Regions from separate parts of the Niveispirillum sp. GW835-FHT14G11 genome, predicted to be linked through region 1. Evidence: riboswitches for the same ligand, from Rfam matches in the RefSeq annotation. Region 1 holds a riboswitch; each other region holds the start of a gene.
What was found. Region 1 has a riboswitch for thiamine pyrophosphate ahead of thiO (glycine oxidase ThiO). Riboswitches for the same ligand answer to the same signal wherever they lie in the genome.

Region 1 (4,208 bases):
GCTGCCCAGGAACAGGCGCGACCGGAAGCTTTGGCCGGCGATCTTCAGTGGATCCTTCATCTCAACCACCTTGCAGAACCTTGACGATTTCCACCCGGTCGCCGGGGGAGAGCACCGTATCGGCCCAGCGGCCGCGCGGCACGACACTGTCATTGACGGCCACGGCGATGCCGCGCGCACCCGCATCGATCCCGTCCGCCGCCATCACGGCGGTCAGGGCGTAATCGTCGGGCACGATGGTGCGGCCATTGATCATGATCATGTTTCCATCCTTCACGCCGCGCGGGCGGCGTTGAAACGGTCGGCCCCGAACGGGGCGATATGCGGGTCGGTGCGGCCCGTCAGGACCAGGGCGGATATTGCATCCGCCGTGATCGGGGCCAGCAGGATGCCGTTGCGGTGATGGCCGGTGGCCAGTACCAGCCCATCCAGGCCGGGAGCTGCCCCCAGGATCGGCGCATCATCGCGGCTTCCGGGGCGCAGGCCCGTCCACATCTCGCGGATGGGCAGTTCCTCCACCCCCGGCAGGGCGCGCCAGGCGGCGTCCAGCAGGGCCAGCACCCCGCCGGCCGTCATCTGGGCGTCGAACCCCTTCTCCTCCGTCGTCGCCCCGATGATCAGGGTGCCGTCGGCGCGGGGCACCAGATAGCATTTGGGCGCCCAGACGACATGGGTCAACAGCGGATGGGCCGGGTCCATGGCGAGCGACATCATCTGGCCCTTCACCGGCCGCACCGGCGGCGGGCTGGCCTGACCGGGCACCAGGCGCGACCAGGCGCCGGCGGCGATCACCACCTGATCGGCCGGCACCACCCGGTCGCCCAGCACCACGCCCCGCACGCGGCCGCCCTGCACATCCAGGCCCGTGGCCTCCACACCTTCATGCAGACGGGCCCCGGTCCGTTCCAGGGCCACGCGCAGCGCGGCGCTGGCCAGGCGGTTATCCACCTGCCCGTCCTTGGCGCTGTAGATGCCGGCGGCGGTGCGCGGGTTCAGGAACGGTTCCCGCTCCTTGGCCTGCGCGCCGGTCAGCCAGACAAGGTCCAGGCCCAGTCCGCGCTGGAACTCATAGTTCGACCGCAGCAGTTCCACCTCATCGCGGGTGCTGGCCACCACCAGCGTCCCCTCGGTCCGCAGGCCCACGGGCAGGCCGGTCAGCGCCGCCAGCTCCTGCGCGAAGTCCGGCCAGCGGGCCTGGCTTTCCAGGCACAAGGGCAGCAGGCGCTGTTCGCCCGGCTCCGCCTCCACGCCGGCGGCCAGCATGCCGGCGGCGGCGCGGCTGGCGGCTTGGCCGGCCTTGGCCTTCTCATAGATATCGACCCGGGCCCCGGCCTGGGCCAGGCGCCAGCCGATGGACATGCCGATGATGCCGCCGCCGATGATGGCGACGCGCGGCTTTTCCGTGGTGCGATGTAGCGTCATTTCCGCCTTCTCCCTTCGCCGGCATGACCCGGATCAGGTTCTATGGGTGTGATCTCAGCCGCGCGACCGGATAGGCCATGCGGCACCCCAGGGTCCATGCGCTATGTCATGGGCCTGTCATGGACGGATTGCAAGGGGATGAGGCCCAAGGGGATGCAACGCGGCAATTCCGCCCCGCCGGGATCGCGCTTGACCATTGGCCGCTCGCGCGCATATCTGCCCTATGAGGGACTTTGTGTCCCGTTCGCCTTCCTGAGCCCCGGAACTCCCCATGTCGCTGCTGCCCATCCTGACCATTCCCGACACCCGCCTGAAGACCAAGTGCAAGCCGTTGACCAATGTCGATGGCCGCGTGGTGGGCCTGATGGATGACATGCTGGAGACCATGTACAAGGCGCCGGGCATCGGTCTGGCCGCCCCGCAGATCGGGTTGCTGGAACGGCTGATCGTGGTGGATGTGTCGGAAAACCGCAGCGACGCCATGGCCATGGTCAACCCCGAGCTGCTCTGGACATCGGACGAACTGGCGGTGACCCAGGAAGGGTGCCTGTCCATCCCGGAGATCTATGCCGACGTGACGCGACCCAAGATGGTGCGCGTGCGCTATGTCGACCGGGCGGGTGAGGTGCGGGAGATGGATGCCGACGGGCTGCTGGCCACCTGCATCCAGCATGAGATCGACCATCTGAACGGCGTGCTGTTCATCGACCATCTGTCGTCGCTGAAGCGCAACATGATCCTGCGCAAGTACAACAAGGCGAAGAAGTAAGCACACCCGTTCCCCATAGCCCGGAAGGTTCCCCATGCCGCTGCGTCTCGCCTTCATGGGCACGCCGGATTTCTCCGTCGGTATTCTGGATGCCCTTGTCGCTGCCGGGCATGAGGTGATCGCCGTCTATTCCCAGCCGCCGCGGCCCGCCGGGCGCGGCCAGCAATTGCAGGCCGGCCCCGTGCATCGCCGGGCCGAAGCCCTGGGCATTCCGGTGCGCACGCCCAAAAGTCTGCGCAAGGCCGAGGAACAGGAGGCGTTTGCCGCCCTTGACCTGGATTGCGCCATCGTCGCGGCCTATGGCCTGATCCTGCCGCAGCCGATCCTGGATGCGCCGCGTCTGGGCTGCGTCAACGTGCATGCCAGCCTGCTGCCGCGCTGGCGGGGGGCGGCCCCAATCCAGCGGTCGATCCTGGCCGGGGATGCCGAAACCGGCGTGACCATCATGCAGATGGATGCCGGACTGGATACCGGCGCCATGCTGCTGACGGACAGGGTGGCGATCACACCCCGCATGAATGCCGCCGACCTGCATGATGCGCTGGCTGACATGGGCGCGCGGCTGATGGTGGAAGCACTGCCCGGCATCGCGGACGGTTCGCTGAAGCCGGTGCCGCAGCCGGAAGCGGGCGTGACCTATGCCGCCAAGCTGACCAAGGACGAGGGGCGGCTGGACCTGTTCCGCCCGGCGGCGGACCTGGACCGGCAGGTGCGCGGCCTGACCCCCTGGCCCGGTACCTGGATCGATCTGGCCAATGGCGAGAAGCTGAAGGTGCTGGAAACCCTGCCCGTGGAGGGCAAGGGCGAGCCGGGTACCCTGCTGGACGGGGCCCCCACCCTGGCCTGCGGCGAGGGCGCCTTGCGCCTGATCCGCGTGCAGCGGCCGGGCAAGGGACCGGTCGATGGCGGTGCCTTCCTGCGCGGATATCCGCATGGGATCGGGGGAAAGCTGATCGGTTGAAGCCGTCCAGGTTTTTTAATCGTCATCCCGGCGAAAGCCGGGACCCAGGGGCCACAAGCCCGACCTTTCCGCAGCGTTGATCGCCGCAAACCATACAAGTGTTTCCCCGTGGCCCCTGGGTCCCGGCTTTCGCCGGGATGACGAAAGAGGGGTGGGGGATATCGATCGAAGGTGCCCCCATGCCCCTGCCCAACCCGCCCCTGCTGCTGATCACCGACCGGACGCAGGCCGTGGGCGGGCTAGTGTCGGCGGTGGCGGACTGTGTGGCTGCCGGGTGCCGGTGGGTCAGTCTGCGGGAGAAGGACCTGTCCGCCGCCGAACAGGCCGATCTGCTGCGGGCGCTGAAGCCGCTGCTCGCCGATATCGGTGGTACCCTGACCGTGCATGGCGATGCGTCGCTGGCCCCGCTGTGCGACGGAGTGCATCTGCCCGACGGGGCCGACATCGCCGCCGTGCGGGCCCTGCTGGGGACGGATGCCCTGATCGGCGCCTCCTGCCATGACCGGGACGGTGTGATCGCGGCGGCACGGGACGGTGCCGACTATGCCACGCTCAGCCCGATCTTCCTGACGGCGTCCAAGCCGGGATATGGGCCGGCCCTGGGAACGGATATGCTGGCCGGGCTGCCCCTGCCCACCCTGGCGCTGGGCGGCGTGGATGCTGCCAATATCGGTGACTGTATCGCCGCCGGTGCGGCGGGGGTGGCGGTGATGGGCGGGCCGATGCGCGATCCGTCTGCCATGGCATCGCTGCTGGCTGCGACGCCGGGCCGCAAGCCCGGCATTTGACCGGCGGGGCCGCAGGGCCCCATATCAGCCGCATCTTTCATCCACCGAACGGCCCGTCATGAATGCCGCTTCTGCTTCCGGTCCCCGTGCCGTCGCCAACTGGCTGCTGTTCTGCGCCGGGATGGTGTTTGTCATGGCCATCATCGGGGCCATCACCCGCCTGACGGAAAGCGGCCTGTCCATCACCGAATGGAAGCCGATCACCGGCGCCCTGCCGCCCCTGAACGAGGCGCAATGGCTGGCGGAATTCGAGAAATACAAGCAGATT
Region 2 (4,208 bases), on a different contig from region 1:
CCACCAGATCGCCCACCGCCCGCCACAGGGCGCGGTTGGACAAGGACAGGCGGGAGAGCGGATCGTCGGCCAGGGCATCGGCACCGGTCTGGATCATCATGGCCTGCGGCCGGAACGCCACGGCCAGCGGAATGATCGCCTCCTCCACCACATGGCGGAACTCGTCATCATTCAGGCCGGCGGGCAGCGGGATATTACGGGCCATGCCGCCGGCCCGGTCCGCCAGCTTGCCCGTATAGGGCCACCGCCCCTCCTCATGGGTGGAGATGGTCAGGACGCGTTCATCATCATGAAAGGCATCCTGCACCCCGTCGCCATGATGGGCGTCCAGATCCACATAGAGGATGCGGTCCAGCCCCTGGTCCAGCAGGGCCATGATGCCAAGCACCGGGGCGTTGAAGAAGCAGAAGCCGCTGGCCCGTCCGGGCCGGGCATGGTGGGTACCGCTGGCCGGGGAGTGCACCACCCCGCCATCACGCACCAGATCGGCGGCCATAATCGCGGCACCAGCGGCGATGGCCGGGCGGCGGTACATTTCCGGAAAGACCGGGTTTTCCAGCTTGCCCAATGCGTAACGCAGGGCCGTGTCCAGGTCCACGCGCTGGTCACGCTCGGCCCGCTGAACCGCGGCGATATAATCGCGGTCATGGAACCGGGCCAGTTGCTCCGGGGTGGCCTGCGGGCTGTCCACATAGGCGGCATCATCCAGCCAGCCCATGGCACGGATCAGGTCGGTCGCGACCGTGACGCGCGGGATGGACAGCGGATGCTTCCTGCCATAGCTGGAATGGCGATAGATTTCACCGCCAAGATAAAGCGGACAGGCCATCGCGTCGCGTCGCAATGCAGGGGCGGGTTCGGACAGGGTGGCGCTGTCGGGCATGATGACCCGATCCTATGCCGCAGCGCGAAAGGGAACAAGCCGCACCGCACCACCCGCGACGTTATTTCACGGCCTCATGATCGTAGGAGAAGACGCGGGAGAGCTTCCAACCATCGGGCTCCAGCCGCCAGCGCTGGGTGAAGCGGGCCTTGCCCACCCGCTTCTCCGGCCCGTCGCCCTTGCGTTCATAGAACACATGGTCGCCCTGCTCGATCACGCCGATGCCGGCGATAGGATGCAGGGTCATGGTGCCGGCCACCAGTTCGCGACGCGACCGCCAGGCATCCGGCTTCTTCTTCTCCTCACAACCTTTCTTATATTCCGCCACGAAGGGGGCAGCGGCGCGCCACCTCTCCGCCCTTGTCATGATACATCTCGAAATCAGGCATCAGCATGGTGGCGAGGCGATCGGGGTCGCAGCCTTCGAAGAACAGCGCGAAGAAGTCGGCATCCGACTTCTCGATGGCCACCCGCAGGGCCGGCCCCTCGGGCAAGGTGGCGGCATGGGCCGGCAGGGCCAGGGCCGACAGGAAGGTCACGAGAATCAGGGACTTGCGCATGGTATCTCCCATTCCAGACACCCGGATTTGACATCAGACAGCGCGTACCCGCAAGCACCGTCACCGGCTTCCCCAGGGTACCATTAACCTTGCGGGACTGCCCTGTGTTTGCCATAACCAACCCACCTCACTGGGGGGAGCCGATTGTCGGCTGAGAGGTCCTGTACGGGACGACCCCTGGAACCTGATCCGGCTGATACCGGCGTAGGGACAGTGACCCATGAATGAACCATCGGGACCGCGCGCGGCCCCGCCCGCCCCTGCCATCCATGTCCGTGACGCCGCCATCGCGTTTTGCGGGCAAACGCTGTTCACGGGCCTGGACCTGACGGCACCGGCGGGACAGACCACCTGCCTTCTGGGCCCCAGCGGCGTGGGCAAGTCCAGCCTGCTGCGCCGCATCGCCGGGCTGCTGCCGGGGGAAGGCACCGTCACCGCCGATGACGGAATGCCCGTCGCCGGCCGCATCGCCTGGATGGGGCAGCAGGACCTGCTGCTGCCCTGGGCCCCCGTCCTGGACAATGTCATGCTGGGGGCAAAGCTGCGCGGGGTCCGGCTGGACGCCATCATCCGCGACCGGGCCATGGCCCTGCTGGCGGCGGTGGGGCTGGACGGCTGGGAAAGGCAGCGGCCCGACGCCCTGTCCGGCGGCATGCGCCAGCGCACAGCATTGGCCCGCACCCTGTTCGAGGATCGGCCCATCGTGCTGATGGACGAGCCCTTCTCGGCCCTGGATGCCATCAACAGGCTGGATATGCAGGATCTGGCGGCCGGCCTGCTGACCGGGCGCACCGTGATCATGGTCACCCATGACCCGATGGAGGCGCTGCGCCTGGGCCATCAGGTGCTGGTCCTGTCCGGCAATCCGGTGCGCTTGTCCGATGCCATCATCCCATCCGGCGCCACGCCCCGCCCGCCCGATCTGCCGGCCCTGCTGTCCCTGCAGGGTCAGCTGCTGTCCCGCCTGCGCGGGGGTACCGCATGACCGGGCGTATCCTGCGGGGATTGACCACCCTGGCCGGTTTGCTGCTGGCCTGGACGCTGCTGGTCCGGCTTGCAGAACTGCCGCACTATATCCTTCCGGGTCCGGAACGAGTGGCCGTGCGTCTGTGGGAAGATTACGCGCTGCTGGCCCGGCATGCGGGTTATACGGGCCTGGAGATCGTGCTGGGCCTGATGTTGGGCACGCTCTGCGGCGGGCTGGCGGCCCTGGCCCTGACGGCGTTGCAGGCAGCACGGCGCTGGCTGCTGCCGCTGCTGCTGGCCAGCCAGGCGGTGCCGGTCTTCGCCATCGCACCCCTGCTGGTACTGTGGCTGGGCTATGGCATGGCGTCCAAGGTGGCGATGGCTACCCTGATCATCTTCTTCCCCGTCACCGCCAGCTTCTATGATGGCTTGCGGCGCACCGATCCCGGCTGGCTGGATCTGGCGCGGACCATGGGGGCCACGCCCTGGACCCTGCTGCGCCATATCCGGGTGCCGGCAGCATTGCCCGCCCTGGGTTCCGGCCTGCGCATGGCCGCCGCCGTGGCACCCATCGGGGCTGTAGTGGGCGAATGGGTGGGGGCGTCGGCGGGGCTGGGCTATCTGATGTTGCATGCCACGGCGCGGGTACAGACCGATTTGGCCTTCGCCGCTCTTTTCATCCTGGCGCTGCTGGCCGTCGGCCTGTGGCTGCTGGTGGATGTGATGTTACGCCGGGCCATGCCCTGGCTTCCCGACAGCGTGATGAGCAAGGAAGACACATAATGAAGATGCGTTGGATGCGGGCGATGGCCGTGGCCGCCACCATGGCGGGTGCCGCCCTGCCCGCCATGGCCCAGGACAAGATGACGGTGCTGCTGGACTGGTTCGTGAACCCCGACCATGGGCCGCTCTACGTGGCGCAGGAACAGGGCTATTTCAAGGATGAAGGGCTGGCGGTGGAGATGATCGCCCCGGCCGACCCCAACGATCCGCCGCGCCTGGTGGCCGCCGGCCAGGGCGACATCGCCATCTCCTATCAGCCGCAATTGCACCTGCAGGTCGATGCCGGCTTGCCCGTGGTGCGCGTCGGCACCCTGGTGGCCACGCCGCTCAACACCGTCATTGTCCTGAAGGATGGCCCTATCAGGTCCATCAAGGATCTGAAGGGCAAGAAGATCGGCTTCTCCGTCGGCGGGTTCGAGGATGCGCTGCTGGGCGCCATGCTGGAAAAACACGGCCTGTCCCTGAAGGATGTCACCCTGGTCAACGTCAATTTCTCCCTGTCTCCGGCCCTGTTCGCGGGCCAGGTGGATGCCATTGTCGGGGGCTACCGCAATTTCGAACTGAACCAGATGGCGATCGAGAACAAGCAAGGCCGCGCCTTTTTCCCCGAGGAAGAGGGCGTGCCCGCCTATGACGAGCTGGTGTTCATCACCGCCAGGAACAAAGTGAACGACCCGCGCATCGGCCGCTTCCTGAACGCGGTGGAACGCGGCACCCAATACCTGATCAACCATCCGGACGCCGCCTGGGCCCTGTTCATCAAGGGCCGCAAGGATCTGGATACGGAGCTGAACAAGCGCGCCTGGAAGGACAGCGTGGCCCGCTTCGCCCACAGCCCCCGCGCGCTGGACAACGCCCGGTACGCGCGTTTCGCCCAGTTTCTGAAGGCCCGCAGCCTGATCAAGACCACGCCGGACGTGGCGACATATGCCGTGGAAGTGAAGTGATCACAGCGGCAGCCGCACGACAGCCCGCAAGCCCTTCTGCGGGCTGTCGCGCAGGATGACGTCGCCGCC
Region 3 (4,208 bases), on a different contig from region 1:
ATGGCCCAGATGCAGCGGCGTCTCGCGCAGCATCAGCACCAGCCGCCGCCGCTCCTTCAGCACCACGTCCGCCGCGCGGGTCAGCAGCGAGCTGGTAACCCCCGACGCGATCTCCGACATCGACCGCACCGAACAAGGCGCGACGATCATGCCCATCGTTCGGAAGCTGCCCGACGAAACGGCGGCCCCGATATCGGTGGCGGCATAGGTGACATCGGCCAGCGCCCGGATCTCGGCCACCTTCAGCCCCGACTCGTGCGCAGAGGTCACCTCGGCAGACCTGCTCATTACGAGGTGGGATTCGATGCCCAGCCGGCGTAACGTTTCAAGCAGGCATATGCCGTAAACAATGCCCGACGCCCCGCTGATCCCGACAATCATCCGTCGGGGCGGTGCTGCCGCCGGGTACTGGTCAGGACCGGAAGAACCGGCCGGCTTTGGGAGGATATCTGCCATGGAGGTGATGTAACGCCCCCGATGGTTTTCGTCCAGGGTGGCTAATCCGCCCCTCGAAAAACCCCACTACCCTATCCATATGCATAGAGCCGCGGATAACGATTCCATGTCAGGATCGTGATCCATGTTTTGTCCATCAGGAAAGGCCAAGCCGCGTTTCAGGTACCAACAACCAGACAGGTCCGTTGTTCCATCGTTACAGAAGGAGAGGCCGTATGTTGTTCCCCGAGCGTGTTGAATCGCTGCGCACCAAGCATGAAAGCCTGGATCGGGAGGTGCGGATGGAATCCCGCCGTCCCTTGCCCGACACGACGACCCTGACCCGCCTGAAAATGGAAAAATTGCGCGTGAAGGAGGAAATGGACCGCCTGGCCCGCGCCTGACGGCATTTCCGGCCCCGAACGGCCAGAGAAAAGGCCCCCGTCCGAATGCCGGACGGGGGCTTTTTTACTTTAATGATGATCTTCCGGGATCGGCCTGTCCGACAGATACACCTGTCCCCCCTTCTCCTTGAAGGTCGCCGACATGGCGGCCATCCCCTCCTGGGCGGCTGCATAATCGCGCACTTCCTGCGTGATCTTCATGGAGCAGAATTTCGGCCCGCACATGGAGCAGAAATGCGCCAGCTTGGCGCCTTCCGCCGGCAGGGTTTGGTCGTGATATTTCTCCGCCGTCTCCGGGTCCAGCGACAGGTTGAACTGGTCGCGCCAGCGGAACTCGAACCGGGCCCGTGACAGGGCATCGTCGCGTTCCTGGGCGCCGGGATGGCCCTTGGCCAGATCGGCGGCATGGGCGGCCAGCTTATAGGTGATCACCCCCACCTTCACATCGTCGCGGTCGGGCAGGCCCAGATGTTCCTTGGGCGTGACATAGCAGAGCATGGAGGTGCCGAACCAGCCGATCATGGCGGCCCCGATGCCGCTGGTGATGTGGTCATAGCCCGGCGCGATGTCGGTGGTCAGGGGCCCCAGCGTGTAGAACGGCGCCTCGCCACAAACCTTCAGCTGCTTGTCCATGTTGGCCTTGATCTTGTGCATGGGCACATGGCCCGGCCCTTCGATCATCACCTGCACATCATGCTTCCAGGCGATCTGGGTCAGCTCGCCCAGCGTGTCCAGCTCCGCGAACTGGGCGGCGTCATTGGCATCGGCAATGCTGCCGGGGCGCAGACCGTCACCCAGGGAGAAGGCGATGTCATACGCCTTCATGATCTCGCAGATCTCGTCGAAATGGGTGTAGAGGAAATTCTCCTTGTGGTGGGCCAGGCACCATTTGGCCATGATCGACCCGCCCCGGCTGACGATGCCCGTCACCCGTTTGGCCGTCAGCGGGATATGGGCCAGCCGCACGCCAGCATGAATGGTGAAATAATCCACCCCCTGTTCGGCCTGCTCGATCAGCGTGTCGCGGAACAGTTCCCAGGTCAGGTCCTCGGCCTTGCCATTGACCTTCTCCAGCGCCTGATAGATCGGCACCGTGCCGATGGGCACGGGACTATTGCGGATGATCCATTCCCGGATCGTGTGGATATTGCGGCCCGTGGACAGGTCCATAACCGTATCCGCACCCCAACGGATGGCCCAGACCAGCTTATCCACCTCATCCGCGACCGAGGAGGTGACGGCGGAATTGCCGATATTGGCATTGATCTTCACCAGGAAGTTCCGGCCGATAATCATCGGCTCCGTCTCCGGGTGATTGATATTGTTGGGAATGATGGCGCGGCCCCGCGCGATCTCGTCCCGCACGAATTCCGGGGTCACGTAATCGGGAATGCTGGCCCCGAAATCCTCGCCATCGCGGGCCGCCTGTTCGGCCAGCCGCTGCCGCCCCAGGTTTTCACGGATGGCGACATATTCCATTTCCGCCGTGATGATGCCTTTGCGGGCATAATGAAGCTGGCTGACATTGGCGCCCGGCCGGGCGCGCAGCGGCCGGCGGCTTGCCCGGTCGAACAGCGGTACGGGGCTCTCCTGCCCCCGTACCAAGCCATTATCCTCCGGCTTCACCTCACGCCCCTCATACGCCTCGACATCGCCGCGCGCTTCCACCCAGGACCGGCGCAGCTCCGCCAGTCCCTGGCGGATGTCGGTGCGCACATCCGGGTCGGTATAGGACCCCGACGGGTCATAGACACGCACCGGCGGCTCATTGGCGCTGGGCGACAGGTCGATCTCGCGCATGGCGACGCGGATGTCGGGAAAGCGCTCTCCCGCCATATGCACCTTGCGCGACGCCGGCAGCGGGCCGGTGGTCACGCGAAATTCGGGATCGGTAATGTTGGTATCTGGCATTTGGACCTCCCTTGATATGGAGATCCGGGCATGCGCACGGGGTGCGGCGGCACGTTTGGGGCAGACGGGGCCCCTATGCTTCCATCCCTACGCCGGTACGACCCGGATCAGGTTCGAAGGGTTCCCGCGCCGGTGCCGCCCTCAAGCGGTCCATACGGTGTCTCAGCCCCTTGCCGGGGTTCCCCTTGGACGGGATGGAAAGTGCGGGACGATGGGGCGGGGTGTCAAGGGTGGGTAGTTGACGCGGCGATGCTGTTCGTATTCGCTCGCCCCTGATAAGATGTAAAAGATAATCGATACTCTCCCGAGGGAAAGCGATCTTGGGCCTGCGCAATCTAACCGTCGCTGCATTGCTCATCATGAGCTTTGCTATCGCCGCCCAAGGACAGGGAGCGTCACTGCCCCCCGAATATGAGTCGGCCATAGAGGAACTGGAGAGCCATCAAGATCAAGCTGAAGCGCTGATGCGGGCACACCAGGACGTTTGGCTGGCAAGGCTGGACCTGATGCTGTTCTTGCACAGCTTCCGCGATGCCCGCCCGGAGCGGGACGCCGAGATAGACAATTTGAGCCAGTTGATCGCTGCGGAGGCTTGGAAGCAGATCCCGGAAGAATCTTTGGCCCGATTGCCCGGCATGCCACCAACTTATGACGGCACGTCGGAAAGTCTGATCCCAACGGTACAGCTAGCGTCCCTCTCGGACTTGGCGACCAACAGGTCAACAGCTTCGTACCTGATACCCTGTGGGATCCTCCTGAAGAAGCCGGACCTTCTGGTTGCGACGGCACCAATGTTCGGATCCGGTATGGATAATTACACACCACGTTCCGGTTGTGAGTGGGGCCGGGGGGAGATCAGGGGCTTTCCGACAGAAGCCGTGGAACAATTCCGGAATTTAGCCGACGCTGCTGACGTGATCTATAATAATGCTACGATGTCAGGATCATCCAGATATGGAATGGCCAAGCGCCAAAGCTTTGCGATCGAAAAAATAAAGCTACGGGATTTCAAATTCACTGGAGGAGACTATGATCCGGCCAATCTCCCAAGCCCCTATAAATCTTGGGGGTATTTGTCCCTCTACAACCATCAATTAGAGGCCAGAATCCATGGCGCTTATGTTACCGCCATGGAAGGCATAGCAAGATACATCGACCGCCCCCTTGGTGAGGCCTTCCAAGGTATAGGCAGCGCCCTTGATAGCATCGCCATCGGTGGATGTCGCAACCCTGACGGCAGTAGTCTGCGCGAACTGCTTCTTGACGGCGCACCGGAGGAGGAAATCCGCAAAGCATTGGCACAGATAACAGATATTTGGTCTATCGAATCCGACGTGATCAAGTTCTGCGCCAACGAAGGAGAAATAGCCCCAGACCCGATCATGCACATCGCCGTCGCCCGGGCCGATCTGCTGCCAATGATCGCGGCCCATTCCATCGTCGGCGGCATAGACACGC

Region 2: another riboswitch for thiamine pyrophosphate. It lies ahead of AC1Q7F_RS08785 (ABC transporter ATP-binding protein); the one in region 1 lies ahead of thiO (glycine oxidase ThiO).
Region 3: another riboswitch for thiamine pyrophosphate. It lies ahead of thiC (phosphomethylpyrimidine synthase ThiC); the one in region 1 lies ahead of thiO (glycine oxidase ThiO).

What each region holds. Positions count from the first base shown of each region.
Region 1 covers NZ_JBXAFZ010000013.1:99,793-104,000, forward strand. The annotation lists gene AC1Q7F_RS22845 (thiazole synthase) at 1-60, opposite strand, end outside; gene thiS (sulfur carrier protein ThiS) at 62-262, opposite strand; gene thiO (glycine oxidase ThiO) at 274-1,422, opposite strand; TPP riboswitch at 1,415-1,522, opposite strand; gene def (peptide deformylase) at 1,694-2,191, shown strand; gene fmt (methionyl-tRNA formyltransferase) at 2,226-3,152, shown strand; gene AC1Q7F_RS22870 (thiamine phosphate synthase) at 3,332-3,940, shown strand; gene AC1Q7F_RS22875 (COX15/CtaA family protein) at 3,999-4,208, shown strand, end outside.
Region 2 covers NZ_JBXAFZ010000004.1:53,543-57,750, reverse strand. The annotation lists gene AC1Q7F_RS08800 (acetoin utilization protein AcuC) at 1-883, opposite strand, end outside; gene AC1Q7F_RS08795 (hypothetical protein) at 945-1,250, opposite strand; gene AC1Q7F_RS08790 (hypothetical protein) at 1,198-1,443, opposite strand; TPP riboswitch at 1,567-1,671, shown strand; gene AC1Q7F_RS08785 (ABC transporter ATP-binding protein) at 1,664-2,428, shown strand; gene AC1Q7F_RS08780 (ABC transporter permease) at 2,425-3,192, shown strand; gene AC1Q7F_RS08775 (ABC transporter substrate-binding protein) at 3,198-4,139, shown strand; gene AC1Q7F_RS08770 (ATP-binding protein) at 4,140-4,208, opposite strand, start outside.
Region 3 covers NZ_JBXAFZ010000020.1:37,704-41,911, forward strand. The annotation lists gene AC1Q7F_RS27600 (UbiX family flavin prenyltransferase) at 1-456, opposite strand, end outside; gene AC1Q7F_RS27605 (YdcH family protein) at 672-839, shown strand; gene thiC (phosphomethylpyrimidine synthase ThiC) at 909-2,750, opposite strand; TPP riboswitch at 2,818-2,946, opposite strand; gene AC1Q7F_RS27615 (ankyrin repeat domain-containing protein) at 3,071-4,208, shown strand, end outside.